Linked DNA regions of Cellulosilyticum sp. I15G10I2. The main gene of each other region encodes a partner of the protein of the gene in region 2 in a complex. Links are inferred from orthologs where the notes say so. Each region holds a gene or a part of one and is shown on either strand. Other genes may lie near its edges.

Region 1 (7,656 bases), on a different replicon or contig from region 2:
GCATAAACCTAGCTTCATGATGCGCTTCAATCTCAGAGATCATTTTAAATGTATTCGCAATATCTTTAAAACCTTCTTCGTCAGCTATCTTGGCAAAAGCAGGATAGACATTGGTTGCTTCATCTTGTTCACCAGCAGCGGCATAAAGTAAATTTTCCATCGTATGAAACATGCCGATGGGGTATTCGGTATTGACAGGAAAAGTGCCGTTTTTTAAGTCGTTTGTAAGATAGTCAAAAAACATTTTAGCGTGTGCAATTTCATTTTTTGCAGTTTCTTCAAAGATAGAGTGAATATACTGATGACCTTCGTTATAAGCAATTTCAGCGTATAAGTCGTACCTTGTTCTAGCTTGAGACTCTCCCGCAAAAGCTGCCATAAGATTAGATAAAGTTTTACTTCCTTGTAATCTGCTCATTATTTACCTCCTTATGATATATGAAGTCATTATTTGCTCTTAAACGAAATATTATGCATAATTAGCTAATATATGGTAATATTTTACGTACAGGTTATAAAATGAGTTGAAAGTTTCAAAACCTAGTATTAAAATGAGTTAATAGGTATAAAAAGGATTGAGAGGATGAAGGTATGATTTGTTACGAAACATTATCAGAAGAACAAACTTTAGAACAGGGTTATCAACTAGGCAAACAAGCAAGAGCTGGTGAAGTCTATTGCTTAATAGGAGATTTAGGCGTTGGCAAAACAGTATTTTCTAAAGGTTTTGCCAAGGGCCTTGGTATAGAAGAACATATTACGAGTCCTACTTTTACGATTATACAGGAGTACGAGGGCAACATGCCACTTTATCACTTTGATATGTATAGAATAGAAGATATTGATGAACTTGAAATGATTGGTTATGAAGATTATTTTTTTGGACAAGGTGTATGTCTAGTTGAATGGGCAAATAATGTAAAGGAAGTTATTCCTAAAAATGCTAAATGGATCTCTATAGAAAAAGATTTAACAAAAGGTTTTGATTATAGAATAATTACTGTAAAGGAGAAGATGTTATGAATATTTTAGGAATAGATGCGTCGGGTATAGCGGGAAGCATAGCTTATATAAAAGATAATAAACTCATAGGAGAATATTATATCTGTCATAAACTGACCCATTCAGAAACGATTATGCCTATGCTGGAACATCTAAAAAATCTTATAGGTCTAGAACTTAACACGCTTGATGCTATTGCAGTTACAAGCGGTCCAGGATCTTTTACTGGACTTAGAATAGGGGTGACAACAGCTAAAGCGTTAGCATTAGCATTAGATATTCCTGTGATAGGTGTACCTACTCTTGATGTGATGGCTTATAATATAACATATACGCCTGATCGGATATGTCCAATTATGGATGCAAGAAGAAACCAAGTCTATACAGCTTCTTATAAGTGGCAAGACAAAGAACTTTTACGGCTTATGGATTATAATGCCATAGATTTAGATGAATTATTACAAGAGCTTGGTAGTCAAAATGAGCGGATCATTTTTTTAGGAGATGCAGTATGGCAGTATAGAGATAAAATAGAAGCAGAACTCGGAGATAATGCAGCCTTTGCGCCAAGTTATCTTAATCTTCAAAGAGCTGGGGTATTGGTAGATATTGCTCAGAAAGAATATGAAAAAGGCAATACGGTTTCAGCTTCAGACTTTGTGCCGATGTATCTTAGAAAGTCACAAGCTGAAAGAGAGCGTGAGGCTAGGATTAAAAATGCTGATTAGATCTATGTTAATGGAAGATATTGAGGCTGTTTATCAGATAGAGTGTGAGAGTTTTAGCATACCTTGGTCTAAAGCCTCTTTAGAACAAGAAGTTAATAATTTATCAGCGTTTTATTGTGTTGTAGTATTGGATCAGAAAATAGTCGCCTATGCTGGACTGAGGATAGTTTTGGGAGAAGGAGAAGTTACAAATATTGCTGTTTCAAAAGACTATAGAGGGATAGGAATAGGTAAGATATTGCTTAGACACTTATTAAGTGAGGCGGCTAAAAAGTTAGTACACACGATAACACTGGAGGTAAGAGCAGGCAATGAGGCTGCCCAAAACCTCTATCAATCTTATGGTTTTAGAGCGATTGCCTTACGCAAAAACTACTATCAAATACCAACAGAAGATGCCATTATTATGCAACTGCAGCTCTAAGTTTAAACTGAATCTTATAAATACAGGAGATAAGCTAGATGAATTATTAAAAGTCTAGTTTATTTTTTTGTATAAAAATTACATAACTGTATAAAAGTAAATCCATATGTTACAAACAAGTTACTTTTTACCCACAAAGTAAGGGCAATTAATTTAATAAATGTATAAATATGGTACAATGGTGTCCGTGTGATAGATATTTAATAAATGAAATAAAGGAGTAAGAGATGAAAAGAAAACTAGCTAGTGTGTTATTAGTAGTTTCTGTCCTGTTTGGAAGTCATAATATTTTTGCAGCAGAAACAACTAATGACCCGATACATAATATGAGTGAGCAAATAAATGAACAAATATATAATGAGCACGAACAAGTGATAGAAGATTCAGGTATTGATTTAGAGGATTCACTGAGTTTTCAGACTACCGAGATAAATCTTACGCTAGGTTCAAATGCTGCTAAGGTAAACGGAGAGGTGTATACGCTCCTTAGTCCTCCTAAAGTTATCAAAGGTAGAACTTTTCTGCCACTTCGTTTTGTAGTTGATCAAGTTTTAGGTGCTGAGGTTGTATGGCATAATGAGACAAGAGAAGTTTCAGTTACAAAAGGACAGAAAATTGTTGTGGTGCAGATAGGCGCAGTTACAGCAACTATTAATGGGGAGAAGGTCACCCTTGATCAGCCACCTATTATAGAAAATGATATAACACTTCTGCCTATAAGGTTTATGAGTGAAACTTTTGGCCTTACAACTGAGTTTAATGAAATAGATCGCACAATTAGGCTGATATCTATTGTGCAATCTAGTGGTGAAGAAATTAAGCCTGTAGCACAATTTAGTTTTGATCAGGAATTTTATATTGCGGGGCAGGCTGTAAAGTCTATTGACACAAGTTATGATTTAACGGGAAGCTCTATAGTAGAAAAGATTTGGATGATTAATGATGATCCAAAGTTAAACGCTCCGAAGCTTGAAAATATGTTTAAAACGCCAAGAGCGGGTAGTTATAAAATTGCCCTTCGTGTGAGAAATAATAGAGGGGTCTGGAGTGAATGGGCTGAACAGATAGTATTTATTGCACCGAATGAAAAACCTGTAGTAACGCACTTAGCAGTGCATAAAGATGCATATGCACAAGGTGAAAATATAGCATTTACATATGAATATGAAAACGAAGCATGGGAAAAGATTCAATCTGAAAGATGGACGTATAGGCGACTCGATCAGCCTTCATCTAAAGCAACTATAGATAAACCTAAAGCATTGTTTGCAGAAGGAGAGTATGTCATTACTTTAGAACTTCAAGATGCTTATGGCAATATGAGTGACAAAAAAGAATTGATTATTCACATAACAGAAAAGGTTCTAAGAAGTGAGCTTGAGTATAGGTTTACAGAAGGCAGCATCGGGGATATTATTGATAATTTTAAAAGTGTTAATTATCAATCCTATCAGGAAGTTTTTCCTTATGATCAAAGTGTGCTTCAAGGAACGCTCATGATGAGTGATTCACCTGAGGTTGTTAAGCGTGAGGGAATTCTCTATAGAGACAGCATTATTGGAAATGGAAGAATTCTATTACATCATATTAATGATTTTCAGTCTACAGAAAACACTTTAGATAATAAAAGACTTGTATTAGTTGCAGAAAACACAACAGACCAGCCTGTAAAAATGATTATTCAAAATAAAACGGTAAAAGGTCCAAGCGAAGATTCTCTTTTTATAGGCCAAGTACTTTTACAAGACTATTTAAGAGGATCAGCGTTTGAAGAGCACACTTTAAACCCTGGTGAAAAGAAATATATTTATGACTCAATAAGTAGAAGATGGTTAAAAGGACAATGTATATCAGGACTTATGGACATACTAACAGATGGTAAAATAACATTTACAGCGGCTGCTATAGGCGAAAAAACGACAATAGATATGATTGTAAATATGCCATTGTTAGAAAAAGATACTCATCCAAGAGGAACTTTTGATACGACTAATATCTATTATAAAATCAATCTAGAACAGGGTAGTGCGCAAAAACTTCTTATAGGCAGAGGAACTACTGACTGGGTGAATGGTTATGATGCTATAACGGGAGAAATGGTACAAAATCGAGGCAATTTTGGTGTTTCCTATCATATTACCATAACTGCTGGGGAAGATATGGGTATTATATTGAATCCAAGAGCAGATATATTTAGAGGTGCAATTAAGTGGCAGGATGGAGGGACACATCTTATGCCTGCAAAGGGCTTCTTTGCGGGAGAGACTACAAAATCAGCTGTTCTCGGAACCATAAAGGCAGGACAGACAAGAACATTTGAGTATATGCTTCCAAATGGATCATCGGCTCCAGTGCTCATAGGTTTCATTCCGAAAAGTGAATGGAGTAAGTAGATAGAATAACAGTCTGGCATAGTATGCTAGACTGTTATTTTATTGTAGAATTATACGGAAACTAAAGGAATATTATAATAATATGTAAGATTTTGTGAAATTAATCAAGCTGATTGAATATAGTAATAGTAGGGGGGGAACCATATGAATAATAATATCGAGCTCAAATGGAACGAACTTAAACTTTCATATCAACCTTCTGATTTCTCCTTTACTACAACAGAAGAATTACCAGGTAGTAATGGAATAATTGGGCAGGAAGGGGCACTAAATGCACTAGAATTAGCATTAAAAATAAATGCCAAAGGCTACAATATATATATATGTGGAGAATCCGGAGTGGGGAAGTTAAGTTCAATAATGAATTTTTTAGAAAAACAAACACTTAGCAGAAACATTCCTCAAGATATTATTTATGTTTATAATTTTATAAGTCCCGAAGCTCCTCGTCTTATATTGTTAAAGGCTGGCAATGGTAAAAAGTTTAAGCAAGATATGGATGAATTTATCCAATTTATTATACATGAATTACCTATAATATTCCAAAGTACAGAGGTTAACAAAAAGAGACAGCTTATATTAGATAAGCTAGAAGATGAAAAGGAGAAGTTTCTTATGGAACTTCATGAAAAAGCTCAGTTGTTAGATATATTAGTTAAATCAACTAAGGAGGGTATTGGGTTTGCACCTTTAGGTAAAGATGGAGATATTATTACAAAGGAAGCGTATAATAACTTATCAAAAAAACAGAAGGATTCATTGGATAATAAACTAAGTCAGCTTAATACTTTAGCTGATGAAATGACAGAGCGAATTAATCTAAAGGAAAAAGTATGTTTACAGGAACTAGATGATATGGAAAAAGAAATCTTTTTAAATGAAGTAGGCGCTATATTTATACATCTAAAAGGAAAGTATAAGCTCTCTTCACAAATCATAAATTACTTGGATGACGTCTGTGACGATCTATTAGAACACTTAAATTTGTTTGGGTCTGAAGCAGAAGAAAACAATAAAGAAATCAAACAACTGTTTCCATGGACTGGTGTAAATGAGGTTAAAAAATTAGTTAAAAAGTATCGTGTAAATCTATTGGTTGATCATAGCGGCCTGCAAGGTGCCCCTGTTATTACAGATAGTGATTTGGATCAGTATACTTTAACGGGAAAAGTGCTTTTAGATACAGAACTTAATATGCTACACAGTGATTTTACAAATATACGATCAGGATTATTTCATCAGGCAAACGGGGGATATCTTATATTAAGGGCTCAAAATATCATTGAAAACTTAGATAGATGGCATGCTATTAAAAAAATGCTGAAAACAGGGCATATTTATGTAGAAAATCCAGAAGATTTAAACCTTGCTACTGCGTCTTCTATTAAACCTGAACCTCTAAAATCTAATATTAAATTGATACTTCTGGGGAGTTATACTTTGTATCATGCCCTTTATAACTATGATGATGACTTTAAAAAGTTATTTAAAATTAGAATTGATTTTGATGATCAAATCGATAATACTAAAGAGCAAATATATAGCATTTCCAATATGATCAAGGTAATATGCGATAAAGAATCACTACCCCCTGTAAACTTAAAAGGGGTGCTTAAGATTGCAGAATATGGAAGTCGTATAACTCAAAATCCAAAGAAGCTGCCTGCTAATATTGGTACTTTGCTTGATCTTGTTAGAGAAAGTAGTATTTATTCAAAAGAGATTATTGATGAAGAAAGTATTAGTGAAGCTATTAAACAACGAGAGAAAATCAAAGCTAAGGCAGAGCGGAAGATAGATGAAAAAATCTCCAACAATGTTTATCTGATTGATACGCAAGGAGCGAAAATAGGTCAGGTTAATGGGCTTGCCGTTTATACAATAGATGAATATATGTTTGGAAGACCAGTGAAAATTACTGCTACAACCTATAAAGGTAAGTTAGGTATTATTGATATCGAGAAAGAATCAGGACTTGGAGGAGACATCCATACGAAAGGTATTCAAATTATAACTGGTTTTTTAGGCCATCATTTTGCGCAAGATATGCCGCTTTCATTAAATTGTAACATTTGTTTTGAACAAAGCTATTCAGGTATAGATGGTGATAGTGCTTCTAGTGTAGAGCTATATGCTATATTATCAAGTTTATCTCACGTGCCGATTAAACAAAATATTGCGGCTACTGGTTCTGTTAATCAGTATGGACAAATACAACCAATAGGAGGCGTAAACGAAAAAATAGAAGGTTTTTTCAAAGTATGTAAAGAGCGAGGACTTAAAGGCGATGAAGGGGTTATCATCCCTATTCAAAATAAAAAAGAACTTATGTTAGAAGATGAAATAGTAGATGCGGTAAAAATGAATTTATTTCATATTTATGCCATTTCAACGATTGAGGAAGGCATGACAATCATAACAGGGTATGAATATAGTCAAATAGCTAAGTGTGTACAGGAAAAGTTAATTAAGTTCAATCAACAGAGGCATTAGGTTTTAAAAATAGTAAAATATCTATCAAGGGGACTTCTGAAATCTGACAAGAAGTCCTTTTTTTTGCTATAAATCTGTCTAGAATGATGAAATTTTTTCAGATATTGAATAAATATATTTATATAATAAATATTTGTGATATAATATTCCATATAATGCATAATATCAATTTACCACTATTTTTCTTTTATTTATAGAAATAAACAGTGCGATTATAGCGTAATATATAGAGAGAATATAACTTATAAGGTGGGAATGAAGATGACAAATAGGATCTTGTCAGTACTTGTTGAAAACAATTATGGCGTAATAGCTAGGATTGCAGGGCTATTTACAAGAAGAGGTTTTAATATAAATAGTTTTGCAGGTGAAGAAACCCATGATCCCAGGATATCAAGAATTACTATTTCTATAACAGAAAATGAGGATTCTATTTATCAAATACAAAAGCAAGTCGAGAAATTAGTAGATATCAAAAAAGTTGAACACTTAGATGTTAAGAATGATATTATAAGAGAATTGGCCTTGATAAAAGTTAGAAGCCAAGAAGCATTATTGCCGCACATAAAAGATCTTACTGGACAATTTAATGTTAGAATAATAGATATAGACACTC
Region 2 (7,673 bases):
TTATAATGCCAATATTGATTGCCTCGTTGGCGAATCAGAAAAGCTTCCTATAGCTGATAATAAAGCAGATTACGTTTTTGCTAATATGTATTTACATCATGTTAAGACTCCTAGAAAAGCTATTTTAGAAATGGTCAGAATTCTTAAATCAGGCGGTAAACTAATCCTTACTGATTTAGATGCCCATAACTTTCACTTCCTTAGAGAAGAACACCAAGATCGTTGGATGGGATTTGAGCGCAGTTCAGTTCAAGAGTGGTTCTTATCTGCAGGATTAAATGAAGTATGGGTAAACTGCATTGGTGAGAATTGCTGTGCCAGCTCCCTAAGCCATAATGAGGAGGCGTGTATTAGCATTTTTATAGCTTGCGGCGTAAAGATATAATAAACAGCATTATATATACTTGTAGTCGTATATTATTAAAGAAGGAAGTCATCCATGTGACTTCCTTCTTTAATATTTTTTAGATATCAATAGACAAAAAATCTAAGCATTTTCATTTTCGTTCAAAACTTAAGCAATCTGTTTCACTGTAGTGCTCTGCTTCCTTTAAGCTCCCCACTTCTATCTCTTGCAATGTACAATGTCTCTTTGCATGATACGCACACGTATTAACTTCACACAAAATAACATCTGTTTCTCCTTTAGATACTTCCTCGTGGGCTAAATTACTAAACTCTGACTGTTCCTGGTAGGTTTCACAACAAGTTGCTTCTGTTATTTGTGCACCAATTCCTCCTATATTAAGGACATGAGCACCACATATTTTTTCTTGATTATAATAACATGAACGTACGCTGCAGTTTATTCTAGGCATTTTATTCTCCTCCTTTTCTTACTACATACACGTTATTATAACTTAGCTAGATTTATTTTATACTTACTCTCCTATAATTAAACTCCTATAAATATATGAAGTCCAAACTATAAAGCTACTTAAACGCTGCGACTTTATAATTATCTGAAGTCTTCCATATATTTTTCGGCTTCTTTTGGCTCCCACTTTCTATCTACTAGGGCATCCCCTTCTTTTAAGTAACTTATTTTATCCATAAAAGTATCTTTCTCTTCTCGGTAAAGCACACCTATGGGTATGCCATGATCTCCCCACTCCATAGCTTTCTTCATTGCTTCTATTTTATTGGTTGGATCGTAGTCTGAGGTGTCTAAACGATAAACCCTATCCTTATACCATCTAAAATTATTAATATGATTAAATACAACGCAAGGCTGAAGCACATCGATGAGAGCGTAGCCTTTGTAGTTAATAGCTTCTTTTAAAATATTCACAAGATGCTCTTTATCTCCTGAAAAAGATCTTGCAACAAATCCACAGCCAGCAGCAATTGCAAGCAGCAGCGTTTGTAAAGGTTCCATTTTATTGCCATCGAACTGCATACTAGTCTTTTGACCTTTTGCAGTAGTAGGCGATGCCTGCCCCTTGGTCAGGCCATATATTTGATTTAAGTGTACAACATGTGTAATATCAACATTTCTTCTCACCCCATGGATAAGATGATTGCCTCCCTCCCCATAAGTATCACCATCACCTGAGTGTATAATGACCTTCAAATCCTTATTGGCTATCTTTATTCCCTGAGCCGGGGGAACAGCTCTGCCATGCAGTCCATTAAACCCATTAGCATTAATATAATGAGGGGTTTTAGCTGCCTGACCTATGCCAGAAACTATAACGACTTGATGGGGTTTTAGTTCAAGTTCTGCAAGTGTTTGTTTGAGTGCTGGAAGAATACTATGATTTCCGCAGCCTGGGCACCAAGACACTTCATCTTGTGAATCATATATCTTTATATCTAACATTTACAGCACCTCCTTTTTTACTCTTGTGTACACTGTATGCGCACACATCTGCCTGCCGTCATAATTTAATAGGCTATGATCCATAAAAATACCTGTCTCTTGTCTTATGAGTCTTGCAAGCTGTCCTTTATAATTCATCTCAATATTGATTAGTTTTTTTGCATGCTCCGAATATTTTTTTAATAGTTTGATTGGAAGCGGGTATATATCTCCAAAAACAAGCGCTCCAACTGAGATGTTTTCTTTTTGAAGCAGCTGTGTGGCTTCTCTTATAGGGCCATACATAGACCCCCATCCTATAAGCAAAATTTCTGGCGTCTCAGATCCAAAATAATCCGGTTCCTCCATCTCAGATTGTATTAACTTAAGTTTTTTCATCCGTTTATTCATCATCGCTGTACGTACTTCCGCAGATTCAGTTATATGTCCATATTCATTGTGCTCATCACTATCTATAAGGACTACAGCGCCATCTATTTTCCCAGGTATAATTCTAGAAGAAACGCCGCTCTCAGCTCGCTGATACCGCTTATAAGTATCATCCCCCAATGTCTCTTTACTTGCAAAATACCTATCAATACTTACTCTATTAAAGTCATAAGGTGGTATTGTTTGTGTTGCATCAGCCAGATATTCATCGGTAAGTATAATAACCTGTATCTGATATTTATCCGCAATATTCAAAGCTCTTGCCGTTTGGTAAAAAGCATCTTCTGCATTTTTTACTGCAAGCACCATCTTAGGATATTCTCCATGTCCTGAGAACATTACAAAGTCCAAGTCTCCTTGTTCTGTACGGGTGGGAAGCCCCGTTGCAGGCCCTGGTCTTTGAGAATCAACGACAACAATTGGTATTTCAGTGATCCCTTGAAGACTCATCGCTTCTACCATAAGAGCGTAGCCGCCTCCAGAAGTCCCAGTCATCGATCTTACCCCCGCATAGGAAGCACCTAAAACCATATTAATGGCTGAAATCTCATCTTCTACTTGTTCAACTACTATCTTAGCATCACCCTGCCGCTTAGAAAGTTCTGTCATAATACTTGTTGCTGGCGTCATAGGATAGGACGCATAAAACCCTACTCCACCCGCCAGTGCTCCAAGCGCAATGGCACTATTTGCATTAATAAGAATATGATTGTCTTTTTCTGGCTTATCAAGCTCAAACTTCTTTTGGACGTAATCAAAACCTTTTTTAAAAGCCTTAAAATTAGACTCTGCTGTCTCTTTATCAAATTTTTCATTAAATATTTCCATCACGCCATCAACTGATTCTCCAAAAAGTTTAAGTAATGCACCCGCTGCTACTGATCCTGCCGCTCTTTGATTATTAGTCTCTTTTGCAAACTTTGCCATGGGGATATGTATTAACTTGTTGTTATTTATTTCTATAGCTTCATCGCATATAATCACACCCCCTTCACTAAGTCTCTCTACATGCAACTTGGCAGTCTCTTTATCTAGTGCAATAATAACATCTAAAGCTGGCCAATGTGAGTTTATATATTCTGTGCCAAATCTAATTTGAATAAAATTATGGCCACCGCGAATTCTCGACATATAGTCCTTATGAGAATGAATAAAATAACCCTTACGCTTTAATAATTTTTCTATTAATATACTGAGAGTATCCATTCCTTGACCTGCAGCCCCTCCAATTAAAACATTATATTTCATCCCAACACCCCACTTAGAAGATTTTAATACACAATACGTATTACAAGTATCCTACGTATATAATAAAATGTATTCCACAAGAGGCTTAGTTTATCCCAAATTAATTTTTTCTTTTAGCTATTCTTAAACACATAACTTGGACATTGTTAAAAATATATGCTTTAACTACATACATTTTCAAAAATAAAAAAGGAGTTCCAAATACCCCTGTATGTTTTAAGGTTATTTGCAGAACTCCTTACATTTATAAAATACTACTTTTAAAAGACATAATATATTCTGGTTCATTGGTTTCTTCATTTAGCTGCTCATGTTTAAAAACAAATCCAACTTTTTTATAGAAATGAACAGCTTTTTTATTTTCTTTATAGACTGCTAATGTTAACGTCTCATATTTCCCCTTGACATATTCAATTAATTTCCTTCCAATTCCATCTCCCTGAGCGTCTCTAACCACAAACAATGCGCCTATATATGCTCCACTCAATATACTAATAAATCCTTTTATTTCACTGCCCTCAGAATACACATAAGTTTCAGCAAGTGGCAGATACTTTTCTTTAACAATTTTATAACTTTTTAACCAATATTCTTCTGATATAAATTTGTGCGCTTCAATAGTTGCTTCTTTCCAAATCTCCATAATTCTATCGACTTCATGTTCATTTGTTTTTATTCTTCTTATCATAATAAATTGCCTCTTATTTTTAATTTAAAAACTTAATCGCTATACTACACATTTTTATTCCTTATTCAATAAAATATTATTTTAAATCAGTAGCTTCTATTAATACTTATAATTTTTTCTAATCATTCTAAACAACCAACTCGCAGCCACTACCCCTAATATATCTGCCGCTAAATCCCTAAATTCAAAAGATCTAGCGTCTGCAAAAAGCTGCAAAACTTCTGTTAGAAGACCAAAGGCTGATATCCCTATCAGGGCATAAATAAAATCAGGCAGCTTCTTCTTATACCTGTTGTACTCAAAGTAAAAACAAAAGGTCAATACAGCAAACATACCGAAGTGAACTAACTTATCAAGCCCTGGTATCCCTGGATGTGGTACTGCTCCCCCAGGCATAAGTATTCCAATTAGAATAAATATTGTCGAAGCCAGCGTTAACTTGTAATATTTTATAATCCTCATTCTGCTCTCCTTAATTTCTATCTTTCTCCATAAATTTAGTACCCTCTAAGCTTTAAGCACCTTAGCAAAGATCATTCTGCCTGCCGACGTCTGAAGCACTGTACTCACTATAATGCCAATTGTAGATCCTACATATTTTTTGCCGCCTTCTACGACTATCATAGTACCATCACTCAAATAAGCAAGCCCTTGTTCTTGTTCTTTACCTTCTTTGACAATAGTAACTGTCATTTCTTCATTTGGAAGCAGTATTGGTTTGACTGCATTTGCTAAATCATTGATATTAAGAATTTGAACTTTTTGAAGTTTGGCTACTTTATTAAGATTAAAATCATTAGTGACTACTTTGCCTTGAATTTGCTTAGCTAATTTTAATAGTTTACTATCTACTTCATCTAAATCACTATAATCAATATCTAACACTTCAACGGGAATATCTTTTATTCCCTTAATCTCATTTAATATATCAAGCCCTCTTCTTCCTCTGTTTCTTTTAAGTGAGTCAGAAGAATCCGCTATATGCCTTAACTCATCCAGTACAAAAGAAGGTATAATGACTTTCCCTTCTATAAATCCTGTCATCATAATATCTAAAATTCTTCCGTCAATAATAACACTGGTATCTAAGATCTTGGGGTGAGATTGAGATAATATTTCTCCCTTTTTACTCGTCCACCCTTTAATTTCTTCTTTCTTGAGATGCACGAGATAAATACCAAAACAGCCAAGGCCTAAATAGAGCAGCACAACGAACACTTGCGTTATTTCTTTAGTCTTATCCACTATGAATGCTGTACTTACAAGATTAGCAACTGCCAGACCAATGGTCAGACCACTAATATACATCAGAATTTCCTGCATAGGATATTTATTTAATGCTTTCTCCAATTTAACATAGACAATATGAGCTACTGGAATACTTAATGTAAAAAACATAAGTGCAAAAACAATTATAAATACAATAAGTTCTTTATTAACATATAAATTATTAAGTATGCCGCTCACTTGACTTGGTATAACTTTCATGTTTTCCATTTCAGTAATTCCAAGTCCAATAATCCCTGCTATTAGTCCTGAAAATAAGATTCTTATAATCTTTTTCATTTTGTCCTCCTTTTCGGATATTATTTTTTACCAAGAGGCAGATTTGGCACAGCATTAAGATCCATCCCAGCTCTCTTTCCATCTAAATATTCATAATAAGCTGCACAGCCTATCATTGCTGCATTATCTGTACAAAGTAGTATTTCCGGGTAATATAGGGTAATACCATTATCTTGACAGGCCTCAAGCATTGCCGCTCTAAGTCCCTTATTTGCTGCTACCCCTCCTGCAAGTGCAACTTTATTGATTTGCTTTTCTTTCGCTAACTGAATTGATTTTGTAACCAGTACATCCACTACACTTGACTGAAATGCTGCTGCTACATCTTCTGTATTAAGCGTTTCATTTTTCATATTACAGCCATTAATATAGTTAAGTACAGCTGATTTTACCCCACTAAAACTAAAGTCATATCCCACGTCGAGCATTGCCCTTGGGAATTTAATTGCATCTTTATTCCCTTCTTTCGCAAGCTTGTCTACCTTGGGTCCGCCCGGATAAGATAGCCCTATTGCTCTTGCTACTTTATCATAAGCCTCGCCAGCTGCATCATCCCTTGTTCTGCCTATAATCTCATAACTTGTATAATCTTTAACCATTATAAGATGTGTATGTCCACCTGATACTACCAGACATACAAAAGGTGGCTTAAGCTCTGGATGTGCAATGTAATTAGCAGCAATATGCCCCTCTATATGATGTACTGGAACTAAGGGCTTATCTTTTGCAAAAGCTATCGCTTTAGCTGCAACCACCCCTACAAGTAACGCTCCCACTAAGCCTGGCCCATACGTTACGCCTATTACGTCTATCTCATCTAAAGAGACTTCAGCTGCTTCTAATGCTTCATTAATAACTAAATTTATTTTTTCTACATGCATCCTTGAAGCAATCTCCGGTACTACTCCACCGTATTTTTCATGCAGGTCTATTTGAGTAGAAATAATATTAGATAAAACTTCCCTGCCATTTTGTACCACTGCTGCTGCTGTCTCATCACAAGAAGTCTCAATAGCCAGTACTTTTATGTTATTCATCTTTATACGCCTCCAACTCTTTACTATCTATTTGCGAATCATTCCAACCAGTAATTTTCCATCCCTCAGATGTGTTTTCTAGACTATATATTCTGGTGATATCACCACTATTAATATAATAAAGCACTTTAACTTGTGCCATATTCTCATTATCTAAGTAGATCACTTCCTCAATTTTACTTTCTAAGAGCTTAACCATTTTAATTTGATTTTCTTCTTTTTCCAGTAAAATAGTCTCTGCCTGACTTTCTTTGCTGTTTAATGATAGAATATCCTCACTATATAGATTTCTTATGGTATCACTATAAAGGTCTACATACTCGTCCTGCATTTTTTGGCTATACAAATAACTCATAATTTTATTATGCAGTTCAATGAGTTCTTTGGGTGAACCAGGATAATTTTCCGCTATGTTGTTACGGTCCTTTTGAAGTTCACTGAGTATATCTATATTTCGGCTTTCTCGACTTAAATCTGACTTGCGATTACTTACTATAAAGAAAAAAGAGGCACATAAGGCGATCATAAATAATACCAACAACATCTTCTTCATATCTATCCCCCGCTTCTTATCTTAGCATTCTTCTTCAAATTCTAATGTAGTAGTCATTCTATCATATCCAGCGACTGTATTTGCAAATATTTCTTTAATACCTTCTATATTAATATAAGGGCCTATTAACGCCGGGCTAAAATGTGTAAGCCATAATTTTTTAACGTTGGACACACTCGCAAGCCTAGCTGCTTCACTTCCTAACATGTGTTTATGTTTTTTAACCTGATCCAAATACTCATCTTGTATATACATCGCTTCACAAACAAATAAATCTGCACCTTCTATGAACTCTTCTAGTTCACTAATCGGCCTGCAATCTGTACAGTA
Region 3 (7,628 bases), on a different replicon or contig from region 2:
AATTAATTGCCCTTACTTTGTGGGTAAAAAGTAACTTGTTTGTAACATATGGATTTACTTTTATACAGTTATGTAATTTTTATACAAAAAAATAAACTAGACTTTTAATAATTCATCTAGCTTATCTCCTGTATTTATAAGATTCAGTTTAAACTTAGAGCTGCAGTTGCATAATAATGGCATCTTCTGTTGGTATTTGATAGTAGTTTTTGCGTAAGGCAATCGCTCTAAAACCATAAGATTGATAGAGGTTTTGGGCAGCCTCATTGCCTGCTCTTACCTCCAGTGTTATCGTGTGTACTAACTTTTTAGCCGCCTCACTTAATAAGTGTCTAAGCAATATCTTACCTATTCCTATCCCTCTATAGTCTTTTGAAACAGCAATATTTGTAACTTCTCCTTCTCCCAAAACTATCCTCAGTCCAGCATAGGCGACTATTTTCTGATCCAATACTACAACACAATAAAACGCTGATAAATTATTAACTTCTTGTTCTAAAGAGGCTTTAGACCAAGGTATGCTAAAACTCTCACACTCTATCTGATAAACAGCCTCAATATCTTCCATTAACATAGATCTAATCAGCATTTTTAATCCTAGCCTCACGCTCTCTTTCAGCTTGTGACTTTCTAAGATACATCGGCACAAAGTCTGAAGCTGAAACCGTATTGCCTTTTTCATATTCTTTCTGAGCAATATCTACCAATACCCCAGCTCTTTGAAGATTAAGATAACTTGGCGCAAAGGCTGCATTATCTCCGAGTTCTGCTTCTATTTTATCTCTATACTGCCATACTGCATCTCCTAAAAAAATGATCCGCTCATTTTGACTACCAAGCTCTTGTAATAATTCATCTAAATCTATGGCATTATAATCCATAAGCCGTAAAAGTTCTTTGTCTTGCCACTTATAAGAAGCTGTATAGACTTGGTTTCTTCTTGCATCCATAATTGGACATATCCGATCAGGCGTATATGTTATATTATAAGCCATCACATCAAGAGTAGGTACACCTATCACAGGAATATCTAATGCTAATGCTAACGCTTTAGCTGTTGTCACCCCTATTCTAAGTCCAGTAAAAGATCCTGGACCGCTTGTAACTGCAATAGCATCAAGCGTGTTAAGTTCTAGACCTATAAGATTTTTTAGATGTTCCAGCATAGGCATAATCGTTTCTGAATGGGTCAGTTTATGACAGATATAATATTCTCCTATGAGTTTATTATCTTTTATATAAGCTATGCTTCCCGCTATACCCGACGCATCTATTCCTAAAATATTCATAACATCTTCTCCTTTACAGTAATTATTCTATAATCAAAACCTTTTGTTAAATCTTTTTCTATAGAGATCCATTTAGCATTTTTAGGAATAACTTCCTTTACATTATTTGCCCATTCAACTAGACATACACCTTGTCCAAAAAAATAATCTTCATAACCAATCATTTCAAGTTCATCAATATCTTCTATTCTATACATATCAAAGTGATAAAGTGGCATGTTGCCCTCGTACTCCTGTATAATCGTAAAAGTAGGACTCGTAATATGTTCTTCTATACCAAGGCCCTTGGCAAAACCTTTAGAAAATACTGTTTTGCCAACGCCTAAATCTCCTATTAAGCAATAGACTTCACCAGCTCTTGCTTGTTTGCCTAGTTGATAACCCTGTTCTAAAGTTTGTTCTTCTGATAATGTTTCGTAACAAATCATACCTTCATCCTCTCAATCCTTTTTATACCTATTAACTCATTTTAATACTAGGTTTTGAAACTTTCAACTCATTTTATAACCTGTACGTAAAATATTACCATATATTAGCTAATTATGCATAATATTTCGTTTAAGAGCAAATAATGACTTCATATATCATAAGGAGGTAAATAATGAGCAGATTACAAGGAAGTAAAACTTTATCTAATCTTATGGCAGCTTTTGCGGGAGAGTCTCAAGCTAGAACAAGGTACGACTTATACGCTGAAATTGCTTATAACGAAGGTCATCAGTATATTCACTCTATCTTTGAAGAAACTGCAAAAAATGAAATTGCACACGCTAAAATGTTTTTTGACTATCTTACAAACGACTTAAAAAACGGCACTTTTCCTGTCAATACCGAATACCCCATCGGCATGTTTCATACGATGGAAAATTTACTTTATGCCGCTGCTGGTGAACAAGATGAAGCAACCAATGTCTATCCTGCTTTTGCCAAGATAGCTGACGAAGAAGGTTTTAAAGATATTGCGAATACATTTAAAATGATCTCTGAGATTGAAGCGCATCATGAAGCTAGGTTTATGCAGTTTGCTGATGATATTAAAAATGGTATGCTCTATAAAAAAGATCAAAAAGTTTATTGGAAGTGCTTAAATTGCGGACATGTTCATGAAGCCACTAATGCCCCTAGCCTATGTCCTGTTTGCAAACATCCTCAAGGATTTTTTTATGTGGTTCAAAACCCTGTTATGGGCTAAAATAGTAAGAGCACATCACAATGCACTAACTGCTTTGTGATATGCTCTTACTATTTTTATTTATTTAAACTCACTATGCCCTCATCTTCATTAATAAAACTTCTAAATCTTTTATAAACTACAAGGGTAATAACCCCATTAACACTTGCTTTAATAAGATTAAAAGGAATAATAATAGGCACTAACATTCCCATTACAGCTTCTAAAGGTGCACCTAAGAAAATTGGTGTAAAAATAATATTCCAAACAACCATTGTTGCCGTCATCGTTAAAACACCAGAAACTAATGCGATGATAGCAGCTTTTTTTGTTTTATTACGTTTGTAGATATTACCTGCTACAATAACAAAACTGCCAGTAGCCAATATATGCATCACAATACCTATAATTCCGCTGGCCGCACTAACAGTTATGCCTTGTATAACAGATGCTATAACTGTAACAATAAATCCTGCAAGGGGCCCAAAAGCAAATGCAGCAAAAATAATAGGAATATCAGCTGGATCGTACTCAAGAAATGGCGCTGCTGGAAAAAGCGGAAACCTAATTAAATAAACTAATACAACTGATAGTGCTATCAAAACCCCCATATTTACTAATCTTTTTGTATTATTCTTCATATTTTATCTCCCTCTCATTTTTAATGACAATATAAAAAGCAACCCATTCACTCTACGGGTTGCTGCTAGTATGTATGTTTATTGTACAGACACATTAGTGCGCTATACGATACAACTCTTCTACCATCCAGACTGTATACTGTCGGTTTTGGAATTACACCAAATCAATGCATTAAATATAATGCATTCGCGGACTTTACCGCCGGTCGGGAATTTCACCCTGCCCTGAAGAATTAGATTAACTTTTTATATTCAATTTTAATCTTATTATACGCGATCTGCCAATTTGTTTCAATACCAGATTTATAAAAAGTCAAATATTTTATAGCACCGAGTAGTTGAATAGGTTTATTTTTTACGTTGTAAGATTTTTCATATAGAGGTATACTTTAGATAGATTTTGTTACATTAATATCAAGTCAATAACGCGCATATAAAAAACAGGAGGTATTTGTAGTATGTATAGTATTCAAGAGATTACTCCGCAAGTATTTTGGGTTGGGGGAAATGACAGACGCCTTGAGCGTTTTGAAAATATGTTTCCCCTGCCAAATGGTGTTTCATATAATTCATACCTTATTACTGATGAAAAGACCGCACTGATTGACACAGTGGATACATCAATTGGCGCATTATATCTAGAAAATGTTACCCATGTACTAAATGGCCGAAAACTGGATTATTTGGTGATCAACCACATGGAACCCGATCACTGCGCCAATATCGAAGAGATCGTACGCCGCTATCCCAATGTACAGTTGGTAGGCAATAAAAAAACTTTTCAGTTCTTAGAGCAATATTATAGTCTTAATATGTCTTCTAATTATTTAGAAATCCAAGAAGGTCAGGAGCTAGGGCTTGGCAAGCACACATTACGCTTTTACTTTGCCCCTATGGTACATTGGCCTGAAGTTATGTTCACCTATGAAATATCACAAGGCATTCTTTTCTCTGCTGATGCCTTTGGTTCTTTTGGGGCGCTATCTGGCAATGTATTTGCCGATGAGATAGATTTTGAAAATGTATTTGCCGACGAATCCAGACGCTATTATGCAAATATTGTAGGCCGCTATGGTATGCAGGTACAGGCTGCCCTTAAAAAGTTTACAGATGTAAATATTCGTATGATCTGTTCCGTTCATGGGCCTATATGGCGCAAGAATCTTGCTTATATTTTGGAAAAATATGATAAATGGAGTCGCTACTTACCCGAGAAAAAAGGCGTTGTTCTTTTTTATGCCTCTATGTACGGCAATACTGAAAATGTCATGAATGCCTTAGCGAATAAACTCGCAAAGCGCGGCATACAAGACATACGTCTGTATGATGTTTCAAAAACGCATCCATCTTATATTATCTCTGATGTATGGAAATACAGCCATATGGTTATCGGTTCCCCCACATATAACATGCATCTGTATTTCGTCATGGATGCATTGCTAAGAGAGCTCTCGGCACTTGGACTCAAAAATCGAAAAATTTCTCTTATCGGTAACCATACTTGGTCAAGTGGTGCGATTAAAGGCATGCACGAAATCATTGATACCATGAAAAATATTGAAATAGTTGGTGCACCGCTTGATGTCCGCTCCACACTTAAGCCCGAACGCGAACCAGAGCTCGACGCACTGGCTGATGCGATTTACGCATCATTAACCGAGGCATAACCTAACAAAATGTAAATACATGTATCTTACAATAACTTTTATAAAAAACATCTTGCCAGGGCAATATAAATATGGAGGTGAATATTATGAAAGTAAAAGACATTATGTCAAAAGAAATTGCATTTTTAAAATCAGAAGACTCGATCGAAAAGGCCGCTCAGCTTATGAAGGCTTATAATGTCGGTTCAATACCTGTATGCAGTGGCGAACAAGTCATTGGCATCGTTACAGACAGGGATATTACATTAAGAGCTGTAGCAACTGGTCAGAATTCAAAAGAACAGACAGTTGGTAACATTATGACGCCGCATACTATTGTAGGCAATCCAGAAATGAGTGTTGAAGATGTAGCACAGATCATGAGCAAAAGCCAAATACGCAGACTGCCTATTGTTGAAAACAACTCCCTAGTAGGTATGGTTGCACTAGGTGATATCGCGCTTGAGCCTACTTTCCAAGACAGTGCTGAAGATGCACTAACGCATATTTCCCATCCTGATAACACCCTAATGTAGTTAATCCTTTTAAAAAAATAAGAATAGAGGGGTTTTTTTCAAACCTTTTCTCTATTCTTTATTTTTTATATTAGGGCTTATTCTTTTCAAGAAACTGTTTTTTACTGTTATTGATATCCGTGATTGTTATGACATTAATTTGTTTTTGATTTAACTTCTCATCCCAAACTCTTACACTTTGCTATCTGATAAGATGATCAAGATACTGCTCTATCATAAGTCCATTTTTTAACGTTAATCCTTGACTATTATCTATTTCAGTAATGGCCCTTCCGAGTCCTTTCTCAGCCTCCTGGTCTAAAAAATAGCCCTTTTCTTTCAACAAATTCAGCGCGATATTAAAGATCTGCTTCTTATTATAGTCTTCAAAATCAACCCATATTGGAAATCTATAACTTAGGGCAGGGTCAGCCAATATGAGGTCTTTCATACTGCTTCTTTTACCAGATAGAATAATTGATGTTCTATTTTTATTTTTATCTATAAACTTGATGAGTTCAGTTGTTACTTTTCTTTCTTTTTCTTCATTGATAGATAAATCCCAGTGTTCAATAAATACTAGCTTACCTAAGCATTTATGAATGACATCCTCAATACCTCCTGGTTGATCTATAAGATCAGATAGTTCAGTTTTATGCATCACCACAATCTTCTTAGCTTTTATAATGCCCATACTATATAGCATTTCCGAGAGTATATTTAGTACAGTTTTTTTGCCTGTTCCTTTTTCTCCTGTAAAAATCATATGGTTAAATTTATTGAGATCACTGCCTATACCTAGTTTTTTTCTAGCCTCTTTTACTTTTATAAGTTTATACTGGCTTCTTAAAAAGGCCTTTGCTGTTTCATTAGCTATTAAAGGTTTTAATTTCTTTTCCAGATCAAAATTATTATCATATTCAGCAATATTGACTTTCTCAATATCTTTGGTAGTTATCAAGTTCATCTCATAGACACTCGTGTTTTCTTCTGCTATTCTTATACTTTGATTTCTTATGAGATTTTCTACATAATTCCTTACCATCCTGCCATTTCCAGATTGTGCATCTGCATTTTCATAAATATCAACAAAGCTTTTTTTAAGAGCTGAATAGGCGTTTTTAGAAAGCTTAAAGCCATTAGCTTCAATGATCTTTATAGCTATTTCTAGCAGTTCATCAGGACTATAATCTTCAAAGTTAGTCCATAGCGGAAATCTTGATCTAAGTCCCATATTAATGTCAAAAAAATCTTCCATTTCTTGCTCGTACCCCGCAAGTATAACAATGACTTCCCTTGAATAATCTTCGATGAGCTTTAGTAATGTCTCAACAGCTTCTCTCCCTAGGGAGTCATTTGCAAGTGTATAGGCCTCGTCTATAAATAGGATACCACCTATCAGCCCTATGATTCATCATTTAAAGCTTTTTGTATATTTATGAATTTATCTTTTGCAACTTGATGCTTCATTTAACTGTATCTCCCTTCTGTTTCCAACGACACGCATAGCCCTATATCCTATTAGTCTTTCAGCTTACGCCATGACCTTATCTAATATCCTTAAACCATACCGACGTCTACAATCACTTCATTAAATAGTTTTCACTGGCTTAAGCTTGCTGCTAACAGTCTTCTGCCATTAATTTCTGACGAAGAACCATTGGCAAAATCCCACCATGTCTGTAATAATCTACTTCAATAGCAGAATCAAAACGAACTAGTACGTTAAAGTGCTTTTGAGTGCCATCTGCTGCAGCAGCAATAACAGAAATCGTATCTTTTGGCTTTATGCCGTCAATTATCTTAATGTCAAAGATTTCTTCGCCAGTAAGTCCAAGGCTCTTGGCAGTATCACCTGAGATATATTGCAGTGGAAGAACCCCCATCATAATCAGATTAGAGCGATGAATGCGCTCATAGCTTTCTGCCAATACCGCTTTTACTCCCAGTAAACTTGTCCCTTTAGCCGCCCAGTCTCTAGATGAACCCATCCCATAATCTTTTCCGGCAAGTACTAATAACCCAGTCTTTTCTTCTTTGTATGTCATAGCGGCCTCATAAATGGTCATAATCTCTTGAGTTGGCCAATAAGTTGTATATCCGCCTTCAGTCCCTGGTGCAATCTGGTTGCAAATTCTAACATTGGCAAAGGTCCCCCGCGTCATCACTTCATGATTGCCTCTTCTTGAGCCATAAGTATTAAACTGTCCTTCTTGTATGCCTTGTGCCAAGAGGAATTGTCCAGCAGGCGTAGTTTTACCAATAGTACCCGCTGGCGAAATATGATCTGTGGTAATCGAATCACCCAGCTTTGCTAATACTCGAAGTCCTGAAAGTTCCTTTATCGTCTCCGTTTCCATAGCAAA

The links.
Region 1: the proteins of tsaD (region 2) and tsaB are in contact, whole or in part, in a solved structure (PDB 4WQ4), measured with the Escherichia coli proteins. The link is inferred for Cellulosilyticum sp. I15G10I2 from one-to-one orthologs.
Region 3: the proteins of tsaD (region 2) and tsaE are in contact, whole or in part, in a crystal structure (PDB 6N9A), measured with the Thermotoga maritima proteins. The link is inferred for Cellulosilyticum sp. I15G10I2 from one-to-one orthologs. Residues at the interface, in WP_004082750.1 of Thermotoga maritima: Cys10, Asp11, Arg49, His50, Leu82, Gly84, Gly135, Gly136, Glu154, Thr155, Leu156, Asp157, Asp158, Ser159, Glu162, Asp165, Lys166, Arg169, Leu170, Tyr175, Lys213, Thr214, Leu217, Tyr218, Gln221, Arg222, Asn324; in WP_004082108.1 of Thermotoga maritima: Leu37, Gly38, Lys46, Lys57, Val59, Lys60, Ser61, Thr63, Phe64, Thr65, Leu66, Met67, Val69, Pro71, Tyr82, Arg83, Leu84, Asp86, Asp88, Phe89, Asp93, Ile128, Asp130, Glu131, Arg134.

The regions. Positions count from the first base shown.
Region 1 is NZ_FMMP01000006.1:221,109-228,764, forward strand. The notes cover bases 1-2,874. They hold tsaB (tRNA (adenosine(37)-N6)-threonylcarbamoyltransferase complex dimerization subunit type 1 TsaB), read left to right. Parts: upstream 1-1,019; coding sequence 1,020-1,730; downstream 1,731-2,874. Other genes in these bases: rbr (rubrerythrin), read right to left, coding at 1-418; tsaE (tRNA (adenosine(37)-N6)-threonylcarbamoyltransferase complex ATPase subunit type 1 TsaE), read left to right, coding at 595-1,023; rimI (ribosomal protein S18-alanine N-acetyltransferase), read left to right, coding at 1,720-2,154; BN3326_RS01085 (copper amine oxidase N-terminal domain-containing protein), read left to right, coding at 2,382-2,874. In the rest of the region: more of BN3326_RS01085, read left to right, coding at 2,875-4,547; BN3326_RS01090 (Lon protease family protein), read left to right, coding at 4,692-7,040; ilvN (acetolactate synthase small subunit), read left to right, coding at 7,302-7,656. UniProt on the Escherichia coli protein: Required for the formation of a threonylcarbamoyl group on adenosine at position 37 (t(6)A37) in tRNAs that read codons beginning with adenine.
Region 2 is NZ_FMMP01000014.1:67,030-74,702, reverse strand. Bases 4,783-7,673 are described here. They hold tsaD (tRNA (adenosine(37)-N6)-threonylcarbamoyltransferase complex transferase subunit TsaD), read right to left. Parts: upstream 6,791-7,673; coding sequence 5,774-6,790; downstream 4,783-5,773. Other genes in these bases: BN3326_RS14035 (ribonuclease Z), read right to left, coding at 7,365-7,673; BN3326_RS14040 (DUF6715 family protein), read right to left, coding at 6,783-7,343; BN3326_RS14050 (PIN/TRAM domain-containing protein), read right to left, coding at 4,783-5,753. Outside these bases: BN3326_RS14080 (class I SAM-dependent methyltransferase), read left to right, coding at 1-385; BN3326_RS14075 (DUF1540 domain-containing protein), read right to left, coding at 498-818; BN3326_RS14070 (2-oxoacid:ferredoxin oxidoreductase subunit beta), read right to left, coding at 959-1,822; BN3326_RS14065 (2-oxoacid:acceptor oxidoreductase subunit alpha), read right to left, coding at 1,823-3,499; BN3326_RS14060 (N-acetyltransferase), read right to left, coding at 3,744-4,187; BN3326_RS14055 (VanZ family protein), read right to left, coding at 4,287-4,649; more of BN3326_RS14050, read right to left, coding at 4,695-4,782.
Region 3 is NZ_FMMP01000006.1:215,789-223,416, reverse strand. What follows is about bases 1-2,846. They hold tsaE (tRNA (adenosine(37)-N6)-threonylcarbamoyltransferase complex ATPase subunit type 1 TsaE), read right to left. Parts: upstream 1,715-2,846; coding sequence 1,286-1,714; downstream 1-1,285. Other genes in these bases: BN3326_RS01060 (ECF transporter S component), read right to left, coding at 2,538-2,846; rbr (rubrerythrin), read left to right, coding at 1,891-2,481; tsaB (tRNA (adenosine(37)-N6)-threonylcarbamoyltransferase complex dimerization subunit type 1 TsaB), read right to left, coding at 579-1,289; rimI (ribosomal protein S18-alanine N-acetyltransferase), read right to left, coding at 155-589. In the rest of the region: more of BN3326_RS01060, read right to left, coding at 2,847-3,101; BN3326_RS01055 (FprA family A-type flavoprotein), read left to right, coding at 3,560-4,768; BN3326_RS01050 (CBS domain-containing protein), read left to right, coding at 4,855-5,283; BN3326_RS01045 (hypothetical protein), read right to left, coding at 5,465-6,520; aconitate hydratase AcnA, read right to left, coding at 6,885-7,628. UniProt on the Escherichia coli protein: Required for the formation of a threonylcarbamoyl group on adenosine at position 37 (t(6)A37) in tRNAs that read codons beginning with adenine.